3 regions of the Pseudomonas sp. H1_D04 genome follow, and region 3 is predicted to be linked to each of the others. Evidence: predicted binding sites of a transcription regulator. Region 3 holds the regulator's gene; each other region holds the start of a gene.
What was found. The regulator sigma-54, encoded in region 3, starts transcription at its own class of promoters, with help from an activator protein. The targets are predictions, from matches to a motif close to ANTGGCATNNANNTTGCTNT.
Positions count from the first base shown of each region.

Region 1: a site for sigma-54 is predicted at 2,535-2,554, ahead of AB4N82_RS18370 (flagellar hook-length control protein FliK). Genes of this name have one in related genera too.
Region 2: a site for sigma-54 is predicted at 5,938-5,957, ahead of flgB (flagellar basal body rod protein FlgB). Genes of this name have one in related genera too.

Region 1 covers NZ_CP162826.1:3,950,543-3,960,726, reverse strand. Annotated here, with positions in the region: gene fliM (flagellar motor switch protein FliM) at 1-410, opposite strand, end outside; gene fliL (flagellar basal body-associated protein FliL) at 420-926, opposite strand; gene AB4N82_RS18370 (flagellar hook-length control protein FliK) at 1,151-2,485, opposite strand; gene AB4N82_RS18365 (Hpt domain-containing protein) at 2,617-2,961, opposite strand; gene AB4N82_RS18360 (SpoIIE family protein phosphatase) at 2,992-4,710, opposite strand; gene AB4N82_RS18355 (STAS domain-containing protein) at 4,707-5,012, opposite strand; gene fliJ (flagellar export protein FliJ) at 5,180-5,629, opposite strand; gene fliI (flagellar protein export ATPase FliI) at 5,633-6,991, opposite strand; gene fliH (flagellar assembly protein FliH) at 6,981-7,745, opposite strand; gene fliG (flagellar motor switch protein FliG) at 7,756-8,772, opposite strand; gene fliF (flagellar basal-body MS-ring/collar protein FliF) at 8,765-10,184, opposite strand, start outside.
Region 2 covers NZ_CP162826.1:3,638,684-3,648,867, reverse strand. Annotated here, with positions in the region: gene AB4N82_RS16915 (ribonucleoside-diphosphate reductase subunit alpha) at 1-2,784, shown strand, start outside; gene flgE (flagellar hook protein FlgE) at 2,969-4,273, opposite strand; gene flgD (flagellar hook assembly protein FlgD) at 4,305-5,024, opposite strand; gene flgC (flagellar basal body rod protein FlgC) at 5,041-5,484, opposite strand; gene flgB (flagellar basal body rod protein FlgB) at 5,488-5,895, opposite strand; gene cheR (protein-glutamate O-methyltransferase CheR) at 6,206-7,033, opposite strand; gene AB4N82_RS16885 (chemotaxis protein CheV) at 7,078-8,010, opposite strand; gene flgA (flagellar basal body P-ring formation chaperone FlgA) at 8,091-8,855, shown strand; gene flgM (flagellar biosynthesis anti-sigma factor FlgM) at 8,997-9,314, shown strand; gene AB4N82_RS16870 (flagella synthesis protein FlgN) at 9,363-9,833, shown strand; gene AB4N82_RS16865 (flagellar brake protein) at 9,930-10,184, shown strand, end outside.
Region 3 covers NZ_CP162826.1:1,138,980-1,149,163, reverse strand. Annotated here, with positions in the region: gene AB4N82_RS05360 (class II fumarate hydratase) at 1-211, shown strand, start outside; gene AB4N82_RS05355 (hypothetical protein) at 239-667, shown strand; gene AB4N82_RS05350 (superoxide dismutase) at 669-1,280, shown strand; gene AB4N82_RS05345 (ZIP family metal transporter) at 1,314-2,207, shown strand; gene AB4N82_RS05340 (HPr family phosphocarrier protein) at 2,245-2,517, opposite strand; gene rapZ (RNase adapter RapZ) at 2,534-3,391, opposite strand; gene ptsN (PTS IIA-like nitrogen regulatory protein PtsN) at 3,394-3,858, opposite strand; gene hpf (ribosome hibernation-promoting factor, HPF/YfiA family) at 3,871-4,176, opposite strand; gene AB4N82_RS05320 (RNA polymerase factor sigma-54) at 4,252-5,745, opposite strand; gene lptB (LPS export ABC transporter ATP-binding protein) at 5,943-6,668, opposite strand; gene lptA (lipopolysaccharide transport periplasmic protein LptA) at 6,668-7,201, opposite strand; gene lptC (LPS export ABC transporter periplasmic protein LptC) at 7,188-7,760, opposite strand; gene AB4N82_RS05300 (KdsC family phosphatase) at 7,769-8,293, opposite strand; gene AB4N82_RS05295 (KpsF/GutQ family sugar-phosphate isomerase) at 8,294-9,268, opposite strand; gene AB4N82_RS05290 (ATP-binding cassette domain-containing protein) at 9,580-10,184, shown strand, end outside.

The sequences.
Region 1 (10,184 bases), 2.8 Mb from region 3:
TGACGACCGTCACCGCCGAAGAAGTTGTCCACCAGCTTGAACACCAGCTTGGCGTCGAGGATGAACAGCGCAGTGCCGCGCAACGGCTTGATCTTGACGAGGTTAAGGCTGGTGGGAACGTACAGCGAATGCACGTACTCACCGAACTTCATCACCTGCACGCCGCCCACCGCCACGTCCGCCGAGCGGCGCAGCATGTTGAACATGCTGATCCGGGTGTAGCGAGCAAAGCGTTCGTTGATCATCTCCAGCGTCGGCATGCGTCCACGGACGATGCGATCCTGGCTGGTCAGGTCATAACTTTTGACGCTGCCGGGCTCGGCAGCCATTTCGGTCTGTACCAGACCGTCGTCGACGCCATGCAACAGCGCGTCGATTTCATCCTGGGACAGCAGGTCTTGCACGGCCATGTCGTGATCCTACTGCAATACGAAGTTAGTGAAGAGCGCCTGCTCGACCACGACTTTGCCGAGCTCCTTCTGGGCCACTTCCTGCACGCTGGCAGTGACCTTCTGGCGCAGCATTTCCTGGCCCACCGGGGTGGCCAAGGTGTCGAAGCTCTGCCCGGAGAACAGCATCACCAGGTTGTTGCGGATCACCGGCATATGCACTTTGAGGGCATCCAGATCCGCCGCATTCCGTGCCAGCAAGGTGATGCTCACTTGCAGGTAGCGTTGACGACCGTTCTGATTGAAGTTGGCGACAAAGGCCGGAAGCATCGGCTCGAAGATTGCCGGTGACTTGACGTTACTGGCGGTTTCGGCGGCAGGTGCCTGTTTGCTTGCACTGCTATGCATGATGTACCAAGTGCCGCCCACCGAGGCCCCGATGGCCAGGAGCAGGCCCACGACTATCATCAGGATAAGCTTGAGCTTGCCTTTGCCTGCCGGTGCGGGTGCTTTTGCTGCGTCGTCGCTCTTCGCCATGCCAATAATCCGTCACTATTCGGGAATTCATAGATCTACGGATAGGCAAGAGCAAGTGTTATGCCAGAGTTGTCTGGCAGGCAGAGACGAACGAACACCACAAAACAAATGTGGGAGGGAGCTTGCCCCGATGAGGGTGTGTCAGTTCATACATCGATTAACTGATACACCCTCATCGGGGGGGCAAGTCCCCTCCCACAATTTGGATCTGTACGCGGCTCAAGTCAGGCGTAGTAATCGACGGCGCTGGAGCCGATCACTGTAGAGCTCACTGGCACCACGGCTTCAGCCACATCAATGTGGTTGCCACTGTCGCCGCTGTCAGCCCCTCGCCCGCTGCGACTCACGCCACTGGTCTGGGCCTGCTGCTGTTGCTGCTCCTGACCACGGGATTGGTCGGACACGTTGACGTCCACCTGCCCCATGCCCTGTTGCGCAAACATTTCCCGCAGGCGACCCGACTGGCTTTCCAGCGCTTCACGCACCACCGGGTGGGCGCTCATGAAATTGACCTGGGCTTGCTGGTCGGCGGTCATGTTGACCTTGATATCCAGACGACCGAGTTCAGCCGGTTGCAACTGGATCTCCGCCGACTTGAGGTTGGCGCTGGACAGGTACATCACTCGATTGACGATCTCGTCGGTCCAACCGCTCTGGTGCATGGCCAGTGGCGCATTCGTCACCGGCGGCAACGCGTTGGCCGTTTTCGGCGTGGCCGCCTGGGTCAATGCCGCCAAACGATTGGCGAAATCATCGACACGGGTGTCGCTGGTGGCGTTTTTAAGGTCTTTGAGGCCGTCTTCGATCAAGCCGCTGAAGGCCTTGTCACCGCCTTGGTCAGTGCTGTCTTTGGTGGCTTGCTGGTCGACCATTGTGGCCAGGCCAGCGGCAAAGTTCTGCGCGGCGGTTGGCTGGTCCTGGGTAGTCGTCGGTGCGGTTTTGGCCGGCGCCTGGCTGCTGGCCGACACATGCCCGCCCTGCTCCATCGCCAGGCGCACGGCCGGCATGGCATCCAGGGGATCAGCCTCAGGATCGAAGGCCGGCTTGACCTCCTCGGTCGCCGCGATGGGCACAGCGACCAACGGCAGGGCCTTGTCGTCCTGGGCGGCAGCGGCGGGTTCCGGGGTTTCCACCGGCACGACCACCGGCAAGACCACAGGCGTGACAGCGGCAATCATGGCCGGGTCGACGACGGGATCAGTCGGGGGCTGCTGCGCGAGTGCTGGATCGGCGGGTGCGTCGTCATCCTTATTGGCGCTGTCGTCGGACGGCTTGGCAGGCAAGGTCTTGCCGCTATCGGCAACCGCCGGTGTACTGGCGGCAGGCTTGTCGGTACCGGCAGCCGGCTTGGCGCTGGCGTCGACAGGCTTGTCGCGTGTGGGTTTAGCCGCGTTGTCGTCGGTTTTGACCGACGGTTTCGAGCCTTGGCTGGCGAACACTTGAGCGAAGCCAGGGCCCTTGTCCCGTGGGTCCGCAGCCGCTACCTGGGGGTTGGCAGCGGGCGCTTGAGGCTTGGCCGCGGGGGCAGCCTGAAGAAGCGAATTGGGGGCGACTGGCATAGGTAAAGGTCTCCACTGCATGGGGGTCGGGGATGCAGTATCTGGAGATAGAGCAAGAGTTGGGCCAGGTTTCTTGGATTGCGGTTTTTTGGGTGGACCTATCCGTTATTCGGTAACGGACAGGTCACCCATCAAAGTTGAAACCGTTGCCTTTCGTGCTCATACAAGGGCCGCACCAACGCAAACTCCCGATCAATCTGATCCACCAACTCCCCCAAGTCCGAAGCCGGCTCAGAAGACCTGGCCTCAAGCGACTGACACAACTGCGCCAACCGCAGCGCCCCAAGGTTCCCACTGCTCCCCTTGAAACTATGCGCAATCCGTCCCAAAGCCTTGGCATCATCCCGCGCCTGGTGCAGGGCCTCGATGCGTTTCTGGGAGTCATCAAGAAAGGTATCAAGCAGCTTGGGATACTCGCCCTCCATAACCTCCTGCAAACCCGACAACACCTGCGGGTCCATATGAATCTCTGCCACTTGCTCGCTCCTTGATCAAGAATCGGCGGATTATGCCAGAGCCCCCCAGCAAAACTCCACGCAGACACTGCGCCCGCCGTCAGACCAGCGTACGTCGCTGCTCAACTGGCGCACCAGGCTAAGGCCCCGACCCGACAGACGATCGACGTCCAGCGGCCGTGCCAGCATCTGTTCCACGTCGAAACCCGGCCCGCTGTCTTCCAGGCGCAACGTCATTTTGCCGCCCATGTGGGTGGGCGCCACCTGCACATGCACCCGCACGTAACCGCTGTTCAACTTCGCCAGGCGGTCATTGCGCTGGCGGTAATATTCGGCAAACCCCTGGGCATTGCGCTTGAGCCGCGAGTCCAGCCCCAGCACACCATGTTCCAGGGCGTTGGAATACAGCTCAGCCATCACGCTGTAGAGCGCCCCGCTCTGCTCGCGCAGGCCGTGGATTTCAAGCAGCAGTTGCAGCAGATAGGGCAAAGGGTTGTAGCGCTTGAGGGTCTCGGCGCGAAACTCGAAGCTCACCGACCAATCCAGCGGGCAGGATTGGCCGCTGTCGGCATACAACGGCCCGGTGGCGCGCAGGGATTGGCCGTGCTGCAGGGTGATTTCCACCATGCTCACGTCATCACGCGCTTCACCGCGAAACGCCGCCAGGGCCTGTTCGATGTCTTCAAACAGACGATTGGGCTCGCGATTGGCCGCAAAGACCTGCTGCAAACGCTCGGCGCCGAACAGTTGATCGTTGGCATCTGCGGTATCCAGCACGCCGTCGGACAGCAGGAACACACGGTCGCCCAACGCCATGGGCCAGACTTCGGTGCGGTCATCAAACGCTTGCGCCGACAACACCCCCAACGGCAAATGCCGCGACTGCATCGGGGTGCGCTTGCCGCTGGCGATGTCATGCACATAACCGTCGGGCATGCCCCCGTTCCACACCTCCACCACGCGCCGCTCGGTGCTCAGGCACAACAGGGTGGCGCAGCAGAACATGTCCACCGGCAGGATGCGCTTGAGCTTGGCATTCATCTCCCGAAGGATCTGCGTCAGGCCATAGCCCTTGGCGGTCATCCCATAGAACACTTCCGCCAGGGGCATAGCGCCCACCGCCGCCGGCAAGCCATGGCCGGTGAAATCGCCGAGCAGCACGTGCATGTCGCCTGACGGCGTGTAGGCCGCCAGCAGCAGGTCGCCATTGAACAGCGCATAGGGCGATTGCAGGTAGCGGATGTTCGGTGCGGCATTGATGCAGCCGGAGTGGGCGACCTTATCGAACACTGCCTTGGCCACGCGCTGCTCATGCAGCAGGTAGTCGTGGTGCTTGGCAATCATGTCGCGTTGCTGCAACACCGTGGCTTGCAGGCGGCGCAGGCGGTCCATGGCGTTGATCTTGGCCGCCAGGATCAGTTGGTTATAGGGTTTGGGCAGGAAGTCATCACCGCCGGCATCCAGGCACTCGGCCAGGGCAGCGCTTTCGCGCAGGGAGGTGAGGAAAATGATGGGGACCAATTCTTCCCCCGCCAGTTGCTTGATCCACCGCGCAGCGCCGTAGCCATCCATCACTGGCATCAAAGCATCCATCAGCACCAGCTGCGGCCGTTCGCGGGCAAAGACTTCGACGGCTTCCTCGCCGTTGGTAGCGGTGAGCACCTGATGCCCCTGGCGCCGCACAATGGTCGACAGCAACAGAAGATCGGCAGCGTTATCATCGGCGATCAGGATCGTCAGCGGCTCAACCGCGGGGGCCTGGGCGCTCACTTGATGTCGAACAGCTTGTCGAAGTTGGAGATGGCGAGGATCTTGCGCACATCGGAGTTGGTGTTGACCACCTCAACCCGCGCCTCTTCGCCGCCAGCATGGTCCCTCAACAGCAGGAGCATGCCCAAGGCCGAGCTGTCCATGTACGTGGTTTCTTTCAGATCGACCACATACAGCTCAGGCACTTTGTAGTAACGCTCGTAGGCGTCACGAAACGTCTGATGACTGCCGAAATCAAACCGTCCCTTGATAGCGATCGTCAACTTCTTCCCGTCCAGGGATACTTCTGACTCGATTGACATGCGACTGCTTCCTTGTCATGGGCATAGACACAAGGTGTAGCAGGCGAATGAGATCCGGGCAACACCGCAGGTCAAATGCGGAAGAGGGCCTGGTCCCGATAGCCGTGGGTCAGTCAACAAATTCAGTGACCGATCTATCGCTATCGGGGGCAAGCCCCCTGGCACATTCAGAATTGTGATTGGCGGGGAAGACGTTGTGATAGCTCATCGAGCAACTTCTGCTCACGCTTGTCTTCCAGCGCCCGCGCTTCATCGATATAGCGCTGCACCAGCTTGCGCAATCCTTCGACCCGGGCAAACGCCTCTTGCCAACTTTCGCGGGCCTTATCGAGATTGTTCTGGTGCCAGGCCAGGCTCTGGCGCTGTTGGCCCACGGCGGTTTCCAACTGGTTGAGAAAGCCCTGGTAGCCCATCAGCCACTGACCCGAAACGCCCTTGGTGCCGCGCTCGATCCATTGCTGTTGGTACTCGCCGCGAAAGCGTTCCAGGTCACCCAACTTGCTTTCCGCCAAGCGCACTTGGCCCTGGAAATAACCCAGGCGCTGTACGGCGGTTTTTTCGGCCTTTTCGGCCATGTCCACCACGGGGGCCAGGCGCGCGGCGCGGCTGTTGGCCATGGCTTAGCCGCCTGGCGCAGGGGCGAAGATGGAATGCAGATGCGCTTCGCTTTCACCCATGCTGATCTTGTCGTTGAGGCCTTGGCGCAGGTAAGTCACCAACTGCGGTTGCAGGGCGATCGCCAGGTCGGTGTCGCGATCGCCACCGGCCACGTAGGCGCCAACGCTGATCAGGTCGCGGCTCTGTTGATAGCGCGACCACAACTGCTTGAACTGTTGCGCGCGGACCATATGCTCCGGCGTGACCACCGCCGGCATGACCCGGCTGATGGACGCTTCGATATCGATAGCCGGGTAGTGCCCTTCTTCGGCCAAACGGCGCGACAGCACAATGTGGCCGTCGAGCACGCCCCGCGCCGAGTCGGCGATAGGGTCCTGCTGGTCATCGCCTTCGGACAACACCGTGTAGAACGCAGTGATCGAGCCGCCACCGGCCTCGGCATTACCGGCTCGCTCCACCAGTTTCGGCAGCTTGGCGAACACCGACGGTGGGTAGCCCTTGGTCGCCGGGGGTTCGCCGATGGCCAGGGCGATTTCCCGCTGGGCCTGGGCAAAACGGGTGAGCGAGTCCATCAGCAACAGGACGTTCTTGCCCTTGTCGCGAAAGTATTCGGCGATGCGCGTGCAGTACATGGCCGCGCGCAAACGCATCAACGGCGCATCATCCGCTGGGGAGGCGACGACGACGGAGCGCTTGAGGCCTTCTTCACCGAGGCTGTGCTCGATGAATTCCTTAACTTCCCTGCCCCGCTCGCCGATCAGCCCCACCACGATGATGTCGGCCTCGGTAAAGCGCGTCATCATGCCGAGCAACACCGACTTACCCACACCGGTACCGGCGAACAGGCCCAGACGCTGGCCGCGGCCGACCGTCAATAAACCGTTGATGCTGCGGATGCCCACATCCAGCGGCACGCTGATGGGGTTGCGGTTGAGCGGGTTGATGGTGGGGCCGTCCATCGGCACCCAGTCTTCGGCTTTCATGCCGCCCTTGCCGTCCAACGCACGACCGGCGCCGTCCAGCACCCGGCCGAGCATGCTCATGCCCATGGGCAGGCGGCCGGTATCGGCCAGCGGTACCACGCGGGCGCCGGGGGCGATGCCCGCCAGGCTGCCGACGGGCATCAGGAAGATCTTGTTGCCGGAAAAGCCCATCACTTCCGCTTCGACCTGCACCGGGTGGTAGCTGTCGTCGTTGATCACCATGCAGCGGCTGCCCATGGCGGCGCGCAGGCCCTCGGCTTCGAGGGTCAGGCCGACCATACGCAACAGGCGCCCTTCAAGGATCGGCTGGCCGGGCAATTCAGTGGCCTCGACGTAGCCGCTCAGGCGCTTGACGAAGCTGGTGCGATCAAGGCGCATCGGCGGCGTCCAGGTCGACGCTGAGGTCAGGTTCGGCGGGGTTCAACACCTGCTCGTGGACTTGATCCAGCAGCTTGGCCATGATCTGGCTGATGCGGGTTTCCACCGTCGCATCAATGCGGCTGTGTTCGGTCTCGACCCGGCAACCACCGGGCTGAAGCGCTGCGTCTTCGACGATGCGCCAGGTTTCTTCATGGCGCTCGCGCAGGGCTTTGACCTGTTCGAAATCCTGCGGATTGATGTACAGCCGCACATTGCCGACACCCAGGGGCAGCAGCTTGAGTGCTTCGCGCATCACGCTTTCGATATGACTGGAGTCGAGCACCAGTTCGCGCTGGATCACCTGGCGTGCAATATGCTCCACCAGGCCGACCATGGATTTTTCAATCTGCGCATCCTGCTCGGCGATAGGGTCGAACAGCACACCCATCAAGCGTTCCAGGCTGGCCAGCTTGACGCTCAGCGCCGCTTCGGCCTCTTGGCGCACCTTGAGAGTGGTGCTGCGAAAACCGTCTTTTTCACCCGCTGCGAAGCCTTCGTTGTAGGCCTCCTGGCGGATGCTTTCCAACTCTTCCAGGGTCAGTGGCTGGACTTCTTCCAGCGGCACTTCTTCCATTTCCACCGGCGTTTCTTCAACGGGTTCCGGCTCAGGCTCGGGCACATGCGGGTCGAAGCTGGGCAACGACCAGATGTCGAACCCACCGACATCCCGTGCGCGAATCAGATCGCTGGGCGCCTCATCTTTGTTCGACATCAGGGGCGCCTTAGATCATTTCTTCGCCGCCCTTCCCACCGAGAACGATTTCTCCGGCTTCGGCCATACGGCGGGCAATGGTGAGGATTTCTTTCTGCGCGGTTTCCACGTCGCTGACGCGCACCGGGCCTTTGGCTTCCAGGTCGTCGCGCAACAGTTCGGAAGCACGCTTGGACATGTTCTTGAAGATCTTCTCTTTGACGCCTTCGTCCGAGCCTTTGAGGGCAAGCACCAGCACGTCGGAGGACACTTCGCGCAGCAACGCCTGGATGCCACGATCGTCGACATCGGAGAGGTTGTTGAACACGAACATGAGGTCTTCGATCTGGCCGGACAGGGTGTCGTCGATCTCGCGGATCGAGTCCATCAACTGGCCTTCGACCGAGCTGTCGAGGAAGTTCATGATGTCTGCCGCACGCTTGATACCACCCAAGGTGGTCCGCGAGGCATTCGAGTTGCCGGAGAACTGTTTCTCCAGGATGGTGTTCAATTCTTTCAGGGCCGCCGGCTGCACGGTGTTCAGCGATGAGACGCGCAGGATGATGTCCAGACGCACTTTATGGTCGAAATGGCCGAGCACTTCACCGGCCTGGTCCGGGTCGAGGTACGCCACCACGATGGCCTGGATCTGCGGGTGTTCAAAGCGGATCACGTCGGCGACGGCGCGCGGTTCCATCCACTTGAGGCTGTCCAGACCGCTGGTGTTTCCGCCCAACAGGATGCGGTCGATCAGGCCGTTGGCCTTGTCTTCGCCCAGGGCCGAGGTGAGCATCTTGCGGATGTAGCTGTCGGAGCCGACGCCCAGGCTGGTCTGGTCGCCGACGATCTCGACGAACTCGCTCATCACCTGCTCGACTTGCTCACGGTGCACATTGCGCATCTGCGCCATGGCCACGCCCACACGCTGGACCTCTTTGGGCCCCATGTGGCGCAGCACTTGGGCGGCATCGGTTTCACCGAGCGACAGCAGCAGGACTGCGGCTTTGTCGACCTTGGTGAGCTTGGCAACAGCGGCTCGATCACTCATCTGCGTTAATCCACTCTTTCACGACCTGGGCCACACGGCCCGGGTCTTCTGCTACCAGACTTTTGATTGCGTTCAACTGAGCGTCGTAACCTTCGCTCGGGCTTGGCAACAGGATGCTTTGCGGGCCGCCGAGGCTGACGCGGTCGTTGGCCAGTTCGCCGTCCAGGCCGCCCATGCCACCCAACTCGACGTCACTGCCGCCAAACGCCGCCAGTTGTTTGTTCTTGCCGTTGCCGGTGATGTTGTTGAGCACCGGGCGCAGCACGCCGAACACCAATACCAGGATGAACAACACACCCAGCACTTGCTTGACGATGTCCCAGAACCACGGCTGGGTGTAGAACGCCGCTTCGGCGATGACTTCACCGCGCTCGGCGGAGAACGGCATGTTGATCACGCTGACGCTGTCACCACGACTGGCGTCAAAGCCGACGGCGTCCTGCACGAGGCGAGTGAAGCGCGCCAATTCGTCGGCGCTCCACGGCGCACGGGTAACGGCGCCATCCGCCGCATTGACCTTGACCTGGTCATCGACCACCACCGACACCGACAGGCGATTGACGCGACCCTGCTGCTGCTTGGTGTGGCTGATGGAGCGATCGAGTTCGAAGTTCTTGGTGGACTGGTTACGCTTGTCCGCCGGGTACGGGGCGAGCATCGGTTGGCCGGTAGCCGGGTCCATGATCTGCTGGCCGTTGGCGTCCAACAATGGCTGGCCGGGCTGGATCGCGCCAGCGGTGGCAGCAGCGCCACCGGTGGTTTGCGGGGCCGAAGCCGGGGCTGGCGGCTGGTTGCTCAGGGCACCCGGCACACCTTGCGGACCATTGCTGGCGGTGCGTTGTTCGCTGGTGGACTGTTCGCTGCGCAGCGCTGGCTGGTCCGGGTTGAACTGCTCGGAGGTCGACTCGACGGCACTGAAGTCCACGTCGGCGGACACCTCAGCCTTGTAGCGGTCGTTGCCCAGCACCGGTTGCAGGATGTTGTGCACACGCTGGGTGAGCATGCTTTCCATACGGCGGCTGTAGTCGAATTGCTTGCCGGCCTGGGTCAGGGCGGAGTTTTCCGCCATGTCGGACAGCAGGTTGCCCTTCTGGTCGACAACGGTGATTTGCGACTTGCTCAGTTCAGGAACGCTGGTGGCCACCAGGTTGATAATCGCCAGAACCTGACCAGGCTCCAGCGAACGGCCGGAAAACAGTTCCACCAGTACCGAGGCACTTGGCTTGCGCTCGTCGCGCACAAACACCGAGCTTTTCGGAATGGCCAAGTGCACACGGGCGCCCTTGACGTTGTTCAAGCTGGAGATGGTGCGGGCCAGCTCGCCTTCCAGGCCACGACGGTAGCGCGTGGCTTCCATGAACTGGCTGGTCCCGAGGCCCTGGTCCTTGTCGAGGATTTCAAAACCAATATTG
Region 2 (10,184 bases), 2.5 Mb from region 3:
AACGGCACTGTCGTTCCTTACACCGATGACAAAATCACCGTCGCTATCACCAAAGCGTTTCTTGCAGTTGAAGGCGGCACCGCTGCCGCTTCGTCGCGCATCCACGACACCGTTGCCCGCCTGACCGAACAAGTCACCGCGACCTTCAAGCGTCGCATGCCGTCGGGCGGCACTATCCACATCGAAGAAATCCAGGACCAGGTCGAACTGGCCCTGATGCGTGCCGGCGAGCAAAAAGTTGCGCGCGACTACGTGATCTACCGTGACGCCCGCTCCAAAGAGCGCGCCGTGCGCTCCCCGGCCGAAGAAGCCGCCGTACAAGCTCACCCGTCGATCCGCATCACCCTGGCCGACGGTACGTTTGCACCGCTGGACCTGGGCCGCCTGAACACCATCATCACCGAGGCCTGCGAAGGCCTGGAAGAAGTCGACGGTGACCTGATCCAGCGCGAAACCCTGAAGAACCTGTACGACGGCGTGGCCCTGACCGACGTCAACACCGCCCTGGTGATGACCGCCCGTACCCTGGTTGAACGCGAGCCGAACTACTCGTTCGTGACCGCGCGCCTGCTGATGGACACCCTGCGTGCCGAAGGTCTGGGCTTCCTGGGCGTGGCCGACAGCGCCACCCACCACGAAATGGCCGACCTGTATGCCAAGGCTCTGCCTGCCTACGTCGCCAAGGGTATCGAGTTCGAATTGCTGAACCCAATCCTGGCCACTTTCGACCTGGAAAAACTCGGCAAGGCGATCAATCACGAGCGCGACCAGCAGTTCACTTACCTGGGCCTGCAAACCCTGTACGACCGTTACTTCATCCACAAGGACGGTATCCGCTTCGAACTGCCGCAAGTGTTCTTCATGCGCGTGGCCATGGGCCTGGCGATTGAAGAGAAGCACAAAGAAGACCGTGCGATCGAGTTCTACAACCTGCTGTCGTCCTTCGACTACATGTCGTCGACCCCGACGCTGTTCAACGCCGGCACCCTGCGTCCACAGCTGTCGAGCTGCTACCTGACCACCGTGCCGGATGACCTGTCGGGCATCTACCACGCGATCCACGACAACGCCATGTTGTCCAAATTCGCAGGCGGCCTGGGCAACGACTGGACGCCGGTGCGGGCCTTGGGTTCGTACATCAAGGGCACCAACGGCAAGTCCCAGGGCGTCGTACCGTTCCTGAAAGTCGTGAACGACACCGCGGTAGCGGTCAACCAGGGCGGCAAGCGCAAAGGCGCTGTGTGTGCCTACCTGGAAACCTGGCACATGGACATTGAAGAGTTCATCGAGCTGCGCAAGAACACAGGTGATGATCGTCGTCGTACCCACGACATGAACACCGCCAACTGGATCCCTGACCTGTTCATGAAGCGTGTCTTCGATGACGGCCCGTGGACCCTGTTCTCGCCATCCGAAGTGCCGGACCTGCACGACCTGACCGGCAAGGCTTTCGAAGAACGCTACGAGTATTACGAAGCCCTGTCCCAGTACCCAGGCAAGATCAAGCTGTTCAAGACCATCCAGGCCAAAGACCTGTGGCGCAAGATGCTGTCCATGCTGTTCGAAACCGGCCACCCATGGCTGACCTTCAAGGACCCATGCAACCTGCGCAGCCCGCAGCAGCACGTGGGCGTGGTTCACAGCTCGAACCTGTGCACCGAGATCACCTTGAACACCAACAAGGACGAGATCGCCGTTTGCAACCTGGGTTCGATCAACCTGCCGAACCACATCGTCAACGGCAAGCTGGACACTGCCAAGCTGGAGCGCACCGTCAACACCGCAGTTCGCATGCTCGATAACGTAATCGACATCAACTACTACTCGGTGCCACAGGCGCAGAACTCCAACTTCAAGCACCGCCCGGTTGGCCTGGGCATCATGGGCTTCCAGGACGCGCTGTACCTGCAGCACATTCCTTACGGTTCGGATGCAGCGGTCGAGTTCGCCGACAAGTCCATGGAAGCGGTCAGCTACTACGCGATCCAGGCGTCCTGCGACCTGGCCGACGAGCGCGGTGCCTACGAGACGTTCCAGGGTTCGCTGTGGTCCAAAGGCATCCTGCCGCTGGACTCGCAACAGATCCTGATCGAGCAACGTGGCCAGAAGTACATTGATGTTGACCTGGAAGAATCCCTGGACTGGGCGCCGGTACGTGCCCGCGTGCAGAAAGGTATTCGTAACTCCAACATCATGGCCATCGCACCGACCGCGACCATCGCCAACATCACCGGCGTGTCCCAGTCGATCGAACCGACCTACCAGAACCTGTATGTGAAATCGAACCTGTCGGGCGAATTCACCGTGATCAACCCGTACCTGGTTCGCGACCTCAAGGCTCGCGACCTGTGGGACTCGGTCATGATCAACGACCTGAAGTACTACGACGGTTCCGTGCAGCAGATCGAGCGCATCCCGCAAGAACTCAAAGAGCTCTACGCGACCGCCTTCGAAGTGGACACCAAGTGGATCGTTGACGCCGCCAGCCGTCGTCAGAAGTGGATCGACCAGGCTCAGTCCCTGAACCTGTACATCGCTGGCGCTTCGGGCAAGAAGCTGGACGTGACCTACCGCATGGCTTGGTACCGTGGCCTGAAAACCACTTACTACCTCCGTGCCCTGGCCGCAACCAGCACCGAGAAGTCGACCATCAACACCGGTAAGCTGAACGCTGTATCCAGCGGCAACCATGGTGATGACTCGGTACTCGCTGCTCCAGCCGATCCGGCACCCGTGCCAAAGGCCTGCGCGATTGATGAGCCGGATTGCGAAGCTTGCCAATAAGCTGAGCAGGTAAGCGCCCAACAGCGCTTACTCGAAACCCCCGATCAACCCTCTGGGCTGGTCGGGGGTTTTCTTTTGCCTGCGGTTTGATCGCTCTCACGCGTGGGGACCGTTTCAAACACACTTTTCTTACATCCACAAAAAAGCCCCTCTCACGAGGGGCTTCTTGTGGAGCATTACCGCATCAGGTCATCTGAATGATGGTCTGCATGATGGTGCTCTGGGTGGAGATGGTCTTGGCGTTCGCCTGATAGTTGCTCTGGGCCTTGATCAGGTCTACCAGCTCGTTGGTCAGGTTGACGTTGGAGTTCTCCAGGGAGTTGGCCACAATCGAACCCAGGGTCCCGGATTGCGGGGTGTCGTAACCCGGCTGGCCCGAGGAGAAGGTCTCTCTCCAAGCGGTACTGCCCGCAGGCTGCAGGCCCTGTTCGTTGTTGAAACTGGCCAGGGAGATCTGGCCAATGGCCTTGCTCTGCTGGTTGCTGAACGTGGCGAACATGACGCCGTTGCCGTCGATTTTCAGGCCGGTGATCTGGCCGGTGGCGTAGCCGTCGGTAGTCGGTGGGTTGCGGTAGCTGGCCGAGTTGTACTGGGTGATATTGCCCATATTCACGGCAATTGGCCCGGCGGTCGCTTCGTTTGGCGTCCAATTGCCATCGGTCACCGATCCTGGGACCCAGCCAGTGAGCGTCAATGTCTTGCTGCTCACGCCACCGGTAACAACATCTTTAAGCTTACCGGCACCATCAAAAGTGATGGTCGATGGCACAGGTGCAGTGGTGCCGGTCGTTGTCGGCTTGGAACCATCCAGGTTACGACCATCGATCAACGTGTAGGCATTCCATTCGTTGGCGTCGGTTTTCACCATGTACTGCACCATGGCGTGCGAGTTGCCTTGGGAGTCGTACAAGGTGGTGCTGTACTGAGTGGTAAAGGTGGTGGTGTCGCTTGGGTTGAACGGCTTGTCGGTCTGATTGATCACCGGCTCCGACGAGTTCAGGTTACTGGTGGAATCCACTTTGGTGGACGCCTTCGGCGGCAGGTAAGACAAGTTCAGTTGCAGGTCGGTCAAGCCACCCTTGATGATCTTGCCGTCTTCATCCGCTGCGTAGCCTTGCAGGCGCGAGGTGCCGGTGTTGTTGGTGATATAGCCGTCTTTGTCGGCACGGAACGCACCACTACGGGTGTATTCCAGCGAACCGTCGCTGCCCTTCTGCACGAAGAAGCCACCGCCCTGGATCGCCATGTCCAGCACGCCGCCGCTGTTGTTGACGTCACCTTGGGTGAACTGCTGGGACACCGCCGCCAGGTTCACACCATTGCCGATGCTGTTCTGGCCGGTGCCCAATTTGGACGCGGCGTAGATGTCGGCGAATTCCGCACGGGACGACTTGAAGCCAGTGGTCGCGACGTTGGCGATGTTGTTGCCAGTCACGTCCAATTGTTTGTTGGCCGCATAGAGGCCGCTAAGGCCGATATTAAAAGACATGTTTCTCTCCCTCTGCCGTAGTTAGCCGGCTCTATGTACCGATAGTCTGAATTTGCGACAGCTTGACGCTGCCCATGCCACCCGCAAGGTTCAGCAGCATCTCGCCACCGGTCTTGCTCAAAGTCACGCTGGTCACCGTTGCCGGCAACGAAGTGGCCAGGGCCACTGAATCGCCCGCGTCATTCTTGGTCGTGGCCGCGAAGGTGTAGGTGCCCGCTGGAGCCACCTCACCCGCATCGTTCTTGCCATCCCAGATGAAGCTCGCGGTGCCGGCGCTCTGGGCACCCATATCAATGGTGCGCACCAAGTTGCCATCTTTGTCTGTGATCTTGATGGCGACGTTACCGGTGGCTGCAGTCACAGCTACCGAACCGTTCATGCTCTTGCTCGTATCCACCAGGGCCTTGTCGGTCTGGGTGATGATCGAACGCCCAACCAGCGACGAAGCCTGCAGCGCCTGGGAGGAGCTGAAGTTGCTGGAGATTGCATTCACCGAGTCGTTGAGGGTGTTGATGCCTTCCAGGCTGCTGAACTGGGCCAGTTGGGCCACAAATGCACCGTTGTCCTGAGGCGACAGCGGGTCCTGGTTTTTCAGCTGGGTGACGAGCAGCTGCAGGAATGCATCTTTACCCAACGACTGATTGCCGGTAGCAGCAGCAGCCGTACTCGCGACATTGTTTGTTGCAGTGCTGACCTTGGAATTGAAAAGGTCCTGGACTGCCGAATTAGTAGACGTATCAACGATGGCCATTATTTGGCGCCCCTTATCACTGACCCAGGGTCAGGACCTTCTGCATCATGGTTTTGGCGGTGTTCATCATTTCCGCATTGGTCTGGAACGAGCGGCTGGCGGAAATCATGTCGGCCATTTCCTCGACCACGTTGACGTTCGGGTAGTACACGTAGCCTTTTTCGTTCGCAGCCGGGTGGTTCGGCTCGTAGCGGGCTTCGAGGTTGCTCTGGTCTTCGACCACGCCGAGCACCTGCACGCCAGAGCCTGCTGCGCCCTGCTCCTGAAACAACGAATCGCTGCCGCCGTTCTGGCCGCCCTGGAACATGGTGGCGAAGACCGGGTGACGCGCACGGTAGGTCTGGTCAATGCTCGAAGACACAGTCTCGGCGTTGGCGATGTTACTGGCGACGGTGTTGAGACGCGTGGTCTGGGCGCTCATGCCACTACCGGCAATATTGAAAACACTGGACAGGGACATGGCTTACTCTCCACGAAGGGCCGACATCAGCCCTTTGAATTTGCTGTTGAGCAGCGTAAAGCTGGCTTGGAAGTTCACCGAGTTCTCGGCGTAGGCCGATTGCTCCAGCTGGGCGTCGACGGTGTTCTGGTCGATCGACGGCTGCATCGGCGTGCGATACAGCAGCGACTCGTCACCACTGCTCAGACCTTGTGCTTCGATATGACGGTTGTTGGTCATGTTCAAGGCGAAGGTGCCGTTCTTGGTCTTGTCCTGCTGTGCGGCAAGCACGGCGGAGAAGTCCAGGTCCCGAGCCTTGTAGTTCGGGGTATCGGCGTTGGCAATGTTGTTGGCCAGGACTTCAGCACGCTGGGCGCGGAAGCCCAGGGCTTTTTCGTGGATACCGAGCGCTTTATCGAAGCTGATGCTCATGGCGGAAACCTTTAGGCTGACCTGCTGTTCGTTAACTGGGTTATAGCAAAGCGCATGCCAGTTTCTGAAAAGCCCATGAATCAAGGGTTTACGGGGATATTGCCGGCGGCAATGCCAGAAAAGCGGCAACGGGTCTCCGCGTAGCGCCAGTAAAGCGGCAATCCGGCTTGCCGCTATCCTGAGGATTGCCGCACAAAAAAATGTGGGAGGGGGCTTGCCCCCGATAACGGTGTATCAGTGATAGATGCATCAACTGAACCACCGTTATCGGGGCAAGCCCCCTCCCACATTCTTGACCGCGTACGCTTTATTACTTGGCCTGGTAGATGATCCCAGGGCTGCACTGCACCATCTGGAAATGATCCGGCAGGCCATTGAGCGCCTCGGAAGCACCGAGGAACAAGTAACCACCACGCTTGAGGGTGCCGTGGATGCGCAACAGGATGTCTTTCTTCACTTCGGCCGAAAAGTAGATCAGCACGTTGCGGCAAAACACCATGTCGAACTTGCCAAGGCTGGCGTAGCTATCAAGCAGGTTGAACGAGCGGAACTCAACGCGGCTCTTGATTGGCGCCTTGATCGCCCAACGCCCCGCCCCTTTCGGGTCGAAGTAACGTTGCAGGCGTTCCTGGGACAACCCACGTCCCAGAGCCAGGCTGTCGTACTCGCCGGTCTTGCAATTAGTGAGCATAGTGCCGGACAGGTCAGTGGCAACAATTTGTGCCCCGGCCTTCAACTGACCCATGTTTGTCCGTTCGAACTCATCAATGGACATCGAGATAGAGTACGGTTCCTGCCCCGAGGAGCAGGCTGCCGACCAGATGCGCAAACGCTGGCCCGGGCTGGCCTTGATAGCCTCCGGCAGCACTTTGCTCTTGAGCACTTCAAAGGGGTAAGTATCACGAAACCAAAGGGTTTCGTTGGTGGTCATGGCATCGACCACCATTTCTTTGAGACCACTGCGCGGCTGCCCCTGGATCCGTTGAACCAACTCGCCCAGAGACTTGATGCCCTGCTGCTCCATCAGTTTGTTAAGACGGCTGGATACCAGGTATTGCTTGTTTTCACCGAGCAATATGCCACAGGCTTTTTCCAGGAAGACCCGGAACTGTTCAAAATCCAAATTACCCGTAGACACTGATACCGCCTCTAAAATCGTAAGACCGCCAGGGCAACAAGCCCTTAGCTGTGATCTGCTGCCTTGATCCGGTCGACTACCCGGGATGCCAGGTCATCAGGACGGAATTTGGCCAGGAAGTCATCGGCACCGACCTTCTTGACCATCGCCTGATTGAATACGCCCGACAACGAAGTATGCAGGATGATATGCAATTTTTGCATGCGTGGATCGCTGCGTATCTCAGCCGTGAGGGTGTAGCCGTCCATTTCCGGCATCTCGATGTCGGAAATCATCATCAAGAATTCTTCTTCCGGTTTCTTGCCTTCATCCACCAGCTTGCGCAGGTAATCCAGCGCCTGGCGACCATCATTAAGCGCCACGACTTCCACGCCGACGGTTTGCAGGCAACGGGTCACCTGCTTGCGTGCCACCGAGGAGTCATCCACCGTGAGCACACGCAGCGAGACCGCCTTATGCGCCGTTTCGGCATCCACCACGCCCACGGAAATCGATTCCGAGGTCGGCGCAACTTCGGCAAGGATCTTCTCCACGTCGATGATTTCCACCAACTGGTTATCGACCCGCGTCACCGCCGTGAGGTAGTGGTCGCGGCCAGTGCCCTTGGGCGGCGGATGAATCTCTTCCCAGTTCATGTTGACGATGCGCTCCACCGAGCGCACCAGGAAGCCCTGGGTCTTGGTGTTGTACTCGGTGATGATTACGAACGGGCTCTCGCGGTCCTGCAGGCCAGCCGAACCGGTGGCCAGGGCCAGGTCAAGAATCGGGATGGTCGCGCCACGGATGTTGGCTACGCCACACACCACAGGGCTGGACTTGGGCATGATCGTCAGCTTGGGACATTGCAGCACTTCCCGCACCTTGAACACATTGATGCCGTACAGCTGTTTGCCATCCAGGCGAAAAAGCAACAACTCCAGGCGATTCTGCCCTACCAGCTGTGTGCGCTGGTTTACTGAATCCATTACTCCTGCCATGCCCAGACTCCTACGCTAAAACCTTGAAGGTGCGACGCGCACCCAACACTAAACGGCACGAGCTTTGCTATTTATTGGCCATGGATATTAAAACGACAGTTTCCCGACGCCTTCGATTCCCACAGTACCGCAGATTGCTCTGCGCCTCGGTGGCATTGCTTGCTTTCTGCCTCGGCGCCACGGCCCGCGCAGATAACGTCACCTTGCCTGATCTACTTATCGGCGTCACTCAGGGCTTTCTTGAGTTCACTGTAGAAGATTATCTGGCGACCACCCAGACACCGGGGCGTTATGAAATCCAGGTCAACCAGTTGGACCCGCGCCTGCGCATGCCTATGTGCGACAAGGAATTGACAGCGACCCTGGAAAGCCCTGCTCAGCCTATCGGCCGCGTGACGGTGCGGGTGCGCTGCGATGGCGCCTCGCCCTGGACGGTGTTTGTGCCGGCACAGGTCAAGCTATTCCGCGATGTAGTGGTGGTGGCCCGACCGCTGAAACGCACCGGCATCATTGGTTTTGAAGACGTTGTGCTGCGTGAACGCGACATCAGCCTGATCAACCAGGGCTATCTCACATCAGTGGACCAGGCCATCGGGCAGAAATTGACCCGACCAGTGGTCACCGATCAGGTGATTACGCTGGTGCATCTGGAACAGGCCGAGGTCATTCGCAAGGGCGATCAGGTAGTGATTTCCGCGAGCAGCGGGGGATTGAATGTGAAAATGCCTGGCGAAGCACTGTCCAACGGCGGCATGAGCGAACAGATTCGAGTCAAGAACCTCAACTCCAACCGCGTGATCAAGGCGCGGGTGACAGCCCCAGGGCAAGTCGAGGTCGCTTTATAGATTACTGGTACAGGACGCTGGGTTTTCCTACACTGTGCACGAGAAGTCCCGTGCGGAGATTTATTGTCATTCGCGCCTAAAGTTTGTCCGGGTATGGCCGAAAACATGGCAAGCGTCCAAATACCCAGAGGTTTTTTTATCATGGTCATCGATTTCAGCCGTTTAAATAACGCCCCGACGACGTCAGGCACTACGCGCACCACCAGCACCAAGGACAGCGTAGAAGCCAAGGCCCCGGCGCTGCCCGTCAAGGCAGAACAGGCCAGCCAGAGCGGGGAATCCGTACACCTGAGCAATGAGGCTCAACAGTTGCAGAAGGTCACTGACTCGCTGCGCGATCAACCCGTGGTCAATAAAGCCCGTGTGGCCGAATTGAAACAGGCAATCGCCGATGGCAGCTATAAAGTCGACAGCAACCGTGTAGCCAGCAAGCTGCTTAATTTCGAAGCCGAGCGCTAGGCAAAGGCCTGCGCAGGGCTTTTGGACGCTTAAAACCCAAGGCCAGCCATGCATCACGACGAACATTTGCTGCAACTGATCATTGATGATCTAGCGCCGACGCAACAATTGCTGGAGCTGCTAAGAGAGGAATCACTGGCCCTTTACGGCCGGGATATGCCGTTGCTGGAAGAAATTCTGGCCCGCAAACAGTCGCTGATTGTCCTCTTGGAACAGCACGGCAAAAAACGCAGCCAGATCCTGATCAGCCTTGGCCTGCCGGCAGACCACGACGGCTTGGCGCAGCTGGCCAGCCACTCCTCGGTCGGCGATCAGCTCCTGAGCCAGAGCAAAGAACTTAACCAATTGCTCGCCCAGTGCCAGGAAGCCAACCTGCTTAACGGTCAGTCGATCCAGCTTCAGCAAGCCACGACTGCCAACCAGTTGCGCATACTCCACGGCGGAGAGCCGCCGGCACTGTATAACGCCCAGGGATCAACCTCGCGCCTGGTCAAGCCAAGCACCCGCAGCCAAGCCTGACGCCAGTTTACTGTGCGCCCTATCCAAGGCGCGCCACATGCTGGCAAAATGCCGGTTCTTGCGTGTAGTCGTATTTTGTCTGGAGATGGAAGAACCGTGTTCAACGCCCTTAATGCGGAAGATGCGCCGCAGCCACCCAAGGTGCTCACCACGCCTCTGGAAATCGCAGGCACCTTGCGGATGCTGCAAGACAGCCATGACCCGCTGATCATCACCTTCCATGAGCGCAGCCAGCGCTTCCAGAGCTATCTGGTGGACGTTAACCGTGACAGCAGCACGCTGGCGCTGGACGAAATGATTCCCCGTGATGGCGAACGCCACCTCGAAAACGGCGAACCCTTCCGTATCGAA
Region 3 (10,184 bases):
AGCCAAGCTCAAGGAAGCACTGTCGCGCAACCCGATACTGGTTACTGCACTCAACCCGATCATTGGATACCAAAAGGCTGCTGAAATCGCCAAGAAGGCCTATCAGCAAGGCCGTCCAGTGATTGATGTCGCCCTTGAGCACACCGACTTGCCGCGCAGCCAACTGGAAATCCTGCTGGATCCGGAAAAGCTCACGGCTGGCGGCGTTTAATCACCGACTCTGCTTTGGAGGCTCACCATGGAGCACTGGAAGCGCACGATCGAACGGGCCAATCGCTGCTTTATGCAAGGCGAGTTGGTTGACGCTCGCGAGGCCTATTTGCAAGCCCTGGCCTTGGCCCAGGTGCTGTTCGAACGCTGGGCGAATGCCGACGAAGCAGTGGCGGCTTGCGTCATTTCCCATCACAACCTGGCGGACCTGCACCTGCACTTGAATCAGCCTGAGGAAAGCGCCGAATACCTTTGCGCCATTCACCAGCGCTTGCTGCAGACCATGCAGGACGCGCGCCTGAGCCCGCAGCTGCGGGAGGCGGCCCTGCGCCAGAGCAGCAAGACTTACGTCGAACTGTTGAATTTCATCAGCGATCACGGCGAGTACCCGCGCACCCATCGCTTGCTGGGCGGTACTGCTGCGCAACCGACTACGCCTCAATACGGAGCACATTGATATGACCTATACCTTGCCTGCCTTGCCTTACGCCTACGATGCCCTGGAGCCGCATATTGATGCGCAAACCATGGAAATTCACTACACCAAGCATCACCAGACCTACATCAACAACCTTAATGCCGCCGTCGAGGGCACTGAGTTCGCCGGCTGGCCGGTGGAAAAACTGGTGTCCAGCGTGCACCAACTACCGGAAAAGCTTCGCGCAGCCGTGATCAACCAAGGTGGCGGCCACGCTAACCACTCGCTGTTCTGGGCGGTGATGTCACCTCAAGGGGGCGGTAAGCCAGAGGGCGCATTGGGCAAGGCAATTGACGAGCAAGTTGGAGGTTTTGATAGTTTCAAGGAGGCCTTCACCAAAGCCGCATTGACCCGCTTCGGCAGTGGCTGGGCTTGGCTGAGCGTTACGCCGCAAAAGACCTTGGTGGTGGAAAGCAGCGGTAACCAAGACAGCCCGCTGATGAGCGGCAACACGCCGATCCTCGGCCTGGACGTATGGGAGCATGCTTACTATTTGCGCTACCAGAACCGCCGCCCGGAATACATCAATGCCTTCTACAGTGTTATTAACTGGCCAGAAGTTGCCGCACGCTATCAGGCTGCTATGGCCTGACATTTACCTCTATAACAAGATCTAAGGCCGACTATGGGCACTGAAACACTGGCGATCGGCAGCGTGCGAATGTTTCGTTATGCGCTTGGCTCGCTACTGCTACTGGCAGGTACTGCATTGCTGGTGGCCCACGGGCTGGCCTGGCTGGACCTTGAACCGCGCATCCTGCGTGCTTTGCAGGGCGGGGCGATCTGCGCGCTCGGTACTGCGCTGGGCGCGGTTCCGGTATTGGTGATTCGGCGGATGCCGGTGGCCGTGAGCGATACCTTGCTGGGCTTTGGGGCTGGCGTGATGCTGGCTGCAACCGCCTTTTCACTGGTGGTACCGGGTATCGCTGCTGCGGAAAGCCTGGGGCTTACGTCCTGGGGCGCGAGCGGGCTGATCAGTTTCGGCATTATGTTGGGAGCGTTCGGGCTGTATCTGGTTGACCGCAAGGTCTCCGGCGCGAGTCCGGAAATGCTGGTGGGCACGCCGGACAAACCGATGATGTCGCCGCGCATCTGGCTATTCGTGTTCGCTATCATTGCTCACAACATTCCGGAAGGCATGGCGGTTGGCGTCTCTGCCGGCGGCGGCATGCCGGATGCCGACAGCTTGGCCATGGGCATCGCCTTGCAGGATGTGCCCGAAGGTCTTGTGATTGCGTTGGTGTTGGCCGGGGCAGGGATGTCGCGGGCCAAGGCATTCCTGATTGGTGCTGCTTCAGGCTTGGTGGAACCGGTGTTTGCCGTGCTCTGCGCTTGGCTGGTGAGCCTGGCCGAGGTGTTGTTGCCTTTGGGGCTGGCGCTGGCTGCCGGGGCGATGCTGTTGGTAGTGACCCATGAGGTGATCCCGGAGTCGCGGCGCAATGGCCACGAAAAGCTCGCCAGCTTGGGGCTCTGCATTGGATTTTGCTTGATGATGGCGATGGATACCGCATTGGGGTGAAGCCGTTGCGGCTTCACGTTTGTGTCAAAGGGTGAGGTTACTCACCCTCATCAAAGTAGTTGTTGATCAACGCCACCAGAGCTTCCATCGCTTCCTGGTCTTGCTCGCCTTCGGTCTTCAAATGAATTTTGGTGCCTTTGCCGGCCGCCAGCATCATCATTGCCATGATGCTTTTGCCGTCGACCATGCTTTCAGGTGTGCGTCCAGCCCTGATCTGGCAGGGGAACTGCCCGGCTACTCCGACAAACTTGGCCGAGGCGCGGGCGTGCAAACCCAACTTGTTGATGATTTCAATTTCCAGAGCGGGCATCGCGCAGGTGTTCCTTTCAGCTAAGGTCGCGGTGGCGAACCTGGACGTTCTTGAGGGTTTGTTGCAGTGCTTGGCCCAAGCGCTCGGTCAGGTATACCGAACGGTGATGACCGCCGGTGCATCCAATGGCAATAGTGACATAGGCCCGGTTGCTCGCGGCAAAGCGCGGCAGCCACTTGAGCAGATAGCTGGAAATGTCCTGGAACATCTCCTCCACATCCGGCTGCGCGGCTAGGTACTCAGCCACAGGTAGGTCCAGCCCTGATTGGTCGCGTAACTCTGGCTTCCAGTAGGGGTTGGGCAGGCAGCGCACGTCGAACACCAGATCGGCATCCACCGGCATGCCACGTTTGAAGCCAAAAGACTCGACGAGAAACGCCGTGCCAGGCTCCGGCTGGTTCAGCAGGCGCAGTTTGATGGCATCGCGCAGCTGGTAAAGGTTAAGGCCGGTGGTGTTGATCTTAAGGTCGGCGAGGTCAATGATCGGCCCCAGCAACTTGGTTTCGTCCTCGATGGCTTCAGCCAGAGAACGGTGAGGGCTGCTGAGGGGGTGGCGTCGACGGGTTTCGGAGAAGCGTTTGAGCAGCGTCTCTTCATCGGCGTCCAGGTACAGCACATCACAATGAATATGCTTGGCGCGCACTTCTTCCAACAGTTCCGGGAACCGAGAGAGGTGGCTGGGCAGGTTGCGGGCGTCGATCGAAACGGCAACCAGAGGTTGCGCCAGCTCGGTGTGGATCAGAGCGCGTTCCGCCAACTCCGGCAGTAGGCCGGCCGGCAGGTTATCGATGCAATAGAAGCCGTTGTCCTCAAGAACGTTGAGGGCGGTACTTTTACCCGAGCCGGAGCGGCCGCTGACGATGATCAAACGCATGATTACTGCCCGTTTTGCTCATCCAGGACAACTTGGTACAGCGCCTCGTTGCTGCTGGCACTGCGCAGTTTGTCGCGTACTTCTTTGCGGTCGAGCATGCTGGCGATCTGCCGAAGCAGTTCCAGGTGCGCATCGGTGGCGGCCTGTGGGACCAGCAGAACAAACAGCAGGTCGACCGGGGCGCCATCAATGGCATCGAAATCGATAGGCGCGTCCAAGTGCAGCAGCGCGCTGACAGGTGTCTCACAGCCTTTGAGGCGACAGTGAGGAATGGCGATGCCGTTACCAAAACCGGTGGAACCCAGTTTTTCACGGGCAATCAGAGCCTCGAAGACATCTTGCATCTCCAGTTCAGGCACTTGGCTGCTGATCAGGTTGGCAATTTGTTCGAGGGCTTTCTTCTTGCTGCCGCCCGGCACGTTCACGAGGGAACGGCCGGGGGTCAGGATGGTTTCAAGTCGAATCATGGGTGGGGAGTGTTAGCGGCCTGTGCCCTGAAGAAGGCTCTGCTGCTTTTCCTTATGCTTTTTAAGTTGGCGGTCGAGCTTGTCAGTCAAGGCATCGATTGATGCATACATGTCTTCATGCTCGGCGTTGGCGACTACTTCGCCACCGGGAATCTGTAGGGTCGCTTCGATTTTCTGCTGAAGCTTGTCGACCTTCATGATCACTTGCACATTGGTGATCTTGTCAAAATGACCCTCAAGCTTTTTCAGCTTTTGCTCGACATATTCGCGCAGGGGAGGGGTGACTTCTACATGGTGTCCACTGATGTTGACTTGCATACAGCTTCTCCTTCGTTGCCAGTGCATAAAGCGGCGGGTAGGAATACCCGCCACTGGAACGCTGTGGCCCGCCCGTCACATCAAACGCTTACGCTCGCTGGAAGGCGCGATCCCAAGGGATTCGCGGTACTTGGCGACGGTTCGACGGGCGACCTGAATGCCTTGTGCCTCCAGTAAACCAGCGATCTTGCTGTCACTCAACGGCTTTTTCTGATTTTCCGCGGCAACCAGTTTTTTGATGATTGCGCGGATTGCCGTGGACGAGCATTCGCCGCCTTCTGAGGTGCTGACATGGCTGGAGAAAAAGTATTTCAACTCATAAATACCCCGTGGGGTATGCATGAATTTTTGCGTGGTAACGCGGGAAATCGTCGACTCGTGCATGCCTACCGCTTCGGCGATATCGTGCAGAACCAAAGGCTTCATCGCTTCATCGCCGTATTCCAGGAAGCCGCGCTGATGCTCGACGATCTGCGTGGCGACTTTCATCAGGGTTTCGTTACGGCTTTGCAGGCTCTTGATGAACCAGCGCGCCTCCTGCAACTGGTTGCGCATGAAGGTGTTGTCGGCGCTGGTGTCGGCGCGTCGCACGAAACCTGCATATTGCGGGTTGACTCGCAGGCGTGGCACTGACTCCTGGTTAAGCTCCACCAGCCAGCGCTCGTTGTCCTTGCGCACGATCACGTCAGGAACTACGTATTCGGCCTCGCTGGACTCGATCTGCGAGCCGGGACGCGGGTTGAGGCTTTGCACCAGCTCGATGACCTGGCGCAGATCGTCTTCCTTGAGTTTCATGCGACGCATCAGTTGGCTGTAATCGCGGCTGCCGAGCAGGTCGATGTATTCGGTGACCAGGCGCTGGGCCTCGGCGAGCCATGGGGTCTTGGCGGGCAGCTGGCGCAGTTGCAGCTGCAGGCATTCGCTAAGGGTGCGCGCACCAATACCCGCGGGCTCAAATTGCTGGATGCGGTGCAGGACGGCTTCGATTTCGTCCAGTTCGATATCTAGTTCGGGGTCGAAGGCCTCAAGAATCTCTTCGAGTGTCTCGTCCAGATAGCCTTGGTTATTGATGCAATCGATCAGGGTGACGGCGATCAGGCGATCGGTGTCCGACATCGGTGCGAGGTTCAGTTGCCACAACAGATGGCTCTGCAGACTTTCGCCGGCGGACGTGCGGGTAGTGAAGTCCCACTCATCATCGTCGTTGCTGGGCAGGCTGCTGGCGCTGGTCTGGTAGACGTCTTCCCAAGCAGTGTCTACGGGAAGCTCGTTGGGAATGCGTTCGTTCCAATCGCCTTCCTCAAGGTTATCCACCGTAGGGGCGGTTTCCTGGTAGGACGGTTCCTGCACGTCTGCGTTGGGTTTTTGCTCGATGTTGTCGGCCAACGGGTCTGCATTATCGAAGTCGTCGCCTTCTTCCTGGCGTTCGAGCATCGGATTAGACTCCAGAGCCTCCTGGATTTCCTGTTGCAGGTCCAGGGTCGACAATTGGAGCAGGCGGATGGCCTGTTGCAGCTGCGGTGTCATCGTCAGCTGCTGGCCCATTCTTAGGACTAGCGATGGTTTCATGGCAGGGGCTTAACACCTTATTCGCCGGCGCAACGCGCCATCCACGACAGGGCGCGTGAGCGCCAAACATAAGCAAATTATATGCCTGATATCGAGGGCTTTGCCTAGAGCGCGGTAACAATAAAAAACCGGAGGTTTTCATTGACTCCCGCGCATCAGGCAAACGACCTGCCACCGCCTTGTTTGTGCAGGCGGCTTTACAGGCGAAACTCGTGACCCAGGTACACTTCCTTGACCAGTTCGTTGGCCAGAATGGTGGCGGAGTCGCCTTCTGCGATCAGTTGACCATCGTTGACGATATACGCGGTTTCGCAGATATCGAGGGTCTCACGCACGTTGTGATCGGTGATCAGTACACCGATGCCCTTGGCCTTGAGGTGATGGATGATCTGCTTGATGTCGCCAACCGAGATAGGGTCGACGCCGGCAAACGGTTCGTCCAGCAGAATGAACTTGGGGGCAGTGGCCAGGGCGCGGGCGATTTCCACGCGACGCCGCTCACCACCGGACAGGCTCATGCCAAGGTTGTCGCGAATGTGGTTGATATGGAATTCCTGCAGCAGGCTTTCCAGCTCCTGTCGGCGGCCGTCACGGTCCAGTTCCTTGCGAGTTTCAAGAATGGCCATAATGTTGTCGGCAACTGACAGTTTGCGGAAGATCGATGCTTCTTGAGGAAGATAGCCAATACCCGCGCGTGCACGACCGTGCATTGGCTGGTGGCTGACATCCAGGTCGTCGATCAGTACGCGACCCTGATCCGCCTGGACCAGGCCAACAATCATGTAGAAGCATGTGGTCTTGCCTGCGCCGTTGGGGCCGAGCAAGCCGACGATCTGGCCGCTGTCGATCGACAGGCTGACGTCGCGCACGACCTGACGGCTTTTATAGGCCTTGGCCAGATGCTGGGCTTTCAGGGTTGCCATTACTCGGCCTTCTTCTTCGGCTGGATAACCATGTCGATGCGTGGGCGCGGTGCGGTGACCTTGCTGCCATTGGCACGACCGGCGTTAGCGATCTGTTTCACGGTGTCATAGGTGATCTTTTCACCTTCCGTGGAGTTGCCATCGGGGCTGAGCACCTTGGCCTGGTCGATCAGCACAATGCGATTCTGCTGGGCGTGATACTGAATGGTCTTGCCGTAGCCCTTCATCGGGCCAGTGTCGGCAGCGGACTGCTTCTGTTCGAAGTAAGCCAGGTTGCCCACTGAGGTCACGACGTCGATGTCACCGGCTTGGGTACGCGTCAGTGTCACGGTATTACCGGTGATCTTCATCGACCCTTGGGTGATGATTACGCCGCCGGTATAGGTGGCAACACCTTGCTTGTCATCCAGTTGCGCATCGTCAGCCGAGATGTGGATCGGTTGCTGGCTATCGTTCGGCAGAGCCCAGGCGCTCACGCTTCCCAGTGCTGCGCCCAAACCGAGCAAAATAGGGAGAGTTTTAACGAGCCTCATACTGTCCTCTTACGTTCGATAGCAGGTGTATCCTGCTTTCTTTCAAATACGCTTTCATTCCCTTGCCAGTCGATACACCGCCAGCGCCGTCGATTCTAACGTCTTGCTCGGTCTGCGCATATTGCTTCTGCGGGAATACGGTCATGCGACTGCTGGTAATCACCGTGTCACGGGCTTTGGCATCCGTGCGCGCAACACGTACCGAGTCAATCAGTTCTACCTCGGTGCCGTCGGGGTTCACCTCACCACGCTTGCTGGTGACATGCCACGGAAATTCGGTGCCGCGGTACAGGTTCAGGTCCGGATTAGTCAGCAGAGTGACTTCGGTGGCCTTCAAGTGCTCGACTTTGTCCGACGTCATTTCGTACTGCAGCTTGCCGTCGGGCAGGAACTGCACGCTATAGGCATTGGTGGCGTAATAGTCGATGGCCCCCTCGTCGACCTGCGCAACAGGCTGGTCGAGGAAGCGCCCCGGACTGATATTCCAGTAGCCCACCGCGAGGAACAGCGCGGCAATGACCCCGAATAACAGGAAGTTGCGAATCTTTTTACTCAGCATAAAACGCTCTATAGGTAGGCGGCGTGGGCCGCTTCAAGGCTGCCTTGGGCTCGCAGGATCAGTTCGCAGAACTCGCGGGCTGCACCTTCGCCACCACGGGCGCAGGTGATGCCATGGGCGTGCTCGCGAACAAACGCCGCCGCATTGGCGACGGCCATGCCAAGCCCTACTCGACGAATGACCGGCAGGTCGGGCAGATCATCGCCTAAGTAGGCGACCTGCTCATAGCTTAGGTTGAGTTGGCCAAGAAGCTCGTCCAGAACTACCAGTTTATCCTCGCGGCCCTGATACAGGTGAGGAATCCCCAGGTTTTGTGCGCGGCGTTCCACAACGGGAGTTTTTCGGCCGCTGATAATCGCGGTTTGCACGCCTGCAGCCATCAGCATCTTGATGCCTTGGCCGTCGAGGGTGTTGAACGTCTTGAATTCGCTGCCGTCTTCGAGGAAGTACAGGCGGCCATCAGTCAGCACGCCGTCAACGTCGAAAATCGCCAGTCTGATGTTTTTGCCGCGTTGCAACAGGTCGCTGGTCATTTACATCACTCCCGCACGCAGCAAGTCGTGCATGTTCAGGGCGCCAACCGGGTGGTCGTCGCTATCGACAACCACCAGGGCGCCGATCTTGTGGTCTTCCATGATCTTCAATGCTTCGGCTGCCAGCATCTCAGGGCGTGCGGTCTTGCCGTGTGGCGTCATCACTGCATCGATGGTCGCAGTGTGGATATCGATGGTGCGGTCCAGGGTGCGGCGCAGGTCGCCGTCGGTGAATACCCCAGCCAGGCGGCCGTCAGCTTCAAGGATCACGGTCATGCCCAGGCCCTTGCGAGTCATTTCCATCAGCGCGTCCTTAAGTAAGGTGCCGCGCTGGACGTGGGGCAATTCATCGCCTGAATGCATAACGTTTTCCACTTTCAGCAGCAGGCGGCGGCCCAGTGCGCCACCCGGGTGGGAGAACGCGAAGTCTTCAGCCGTGAACCCGCGAGCTTCAAGCAGTGCAACGGCCAGAGCGTCGCCCATAACCAAGGCAGCGGTAGTGGAGGAGGTCGGTGCCAGATTCAGCGGGCAGGCTTCGTGGGCGACGTGAACGTTCAGGTTAACATCGGCAGCCTTGGCCAGCGTCGACTCCGGGTTGCCGGTGACGCTGATCATCTGGATGCCAAGGCGCTTGATCAGCGGCAGCAGGGTCACGATTTCGTTGGTGGTACCGGAGTTGGACAGCGCCAGGATGATGTCATCTTTGGTGATCATGCCCATGTCGCCGTGGCTCGCCTCCGCCGGATGCACGAAAAACGCCGTGGTCCCGGTGCTCGCCAGGGTGGCGGCGATCTTGTTGCCGACGTGGCCCGATTTGCCCATGCCGACCACGACAACGCGGCCCTTGCTGGCCAGAATCATCTCGCAGGCGCGTACGAAATCTGCGTCGATATGGGCCAGTAAGCCTTCTACGGCTTCGACTTCGAGGCGGATGGTGCGTTGTGCGGATTGGATAAGGTCGCTGGATTGGCTCATGTCTGAAATCGTATAGCCTGACGAAAAGTCGGCGATTATAGCGGTAATGATCAATTCCCTCACGCAAGTTCGTCAGGCTTTATTCAGCAGGGGACTGAGATCGATCCTCAGTCACACAGTCGGCAACGTTTTTTCCCTGTCCCCAAACTGAACTAGCGCTGTTCCGGCCTTGGGCGCCTTGTACCAGCAGTGATATAGTTCGCCGCCAGTTCGGTCCGCCCAGCCCATGTGGCTATCTATATGCGTCGCCGTTGCAAACGTTTGTCGCATGCGTGGTGTCTGAGTGAGAGGCTGCATCCCAAGGAGTTTAGATGAGTGCCGATAACGCCTACGCGGTCGAGCTGAAGGGACTGACCTTCAAGCGCGGGACGCGCAGCATCTTCAATAACGTCGATATTCGCATTCCCCGTGGCAAGGTCACGGGCATCATGGGGCCGTCCGGTTGCGGCAAGACCACGCTGTTGCGGTTGATGGGCATGCAATTGCGTCCCAGCGCCGGCGAAGTGTGGGTCAATGGCCAAAACCTGCCTACGCTGTCGCGCAGTGATCTGTTCGATGCGCGCAAGCATATGGGCGTGCTGTTCCAGAGCGGTGCGCTGTTCACCGACCTCGATGTGTTCGAGAACGTAGCGTTTCCGCTGCGGGTGCATACCCAGCTGTCCGACGAAATGATTCGCGACATTGTGTTGCTGAAATTGCAGGCCGTCGGCCTCCGTGGCGCAATTGATCTGATGCCCGACGAACTGTCCGGCGGCATGAAGCGCCGTGTGGCCCTGGCGCGAGCCATTGCCCTCGATCCACAGGTTCTCATGTACGACGAGCCCTTCGTCGGTCAGGATCCGATCGCCATGGGTGTGCTGGTACGACTGATCCGTCTGCTCAACGATGCCCTGGGTATCACCAGTATCGTGGTCTC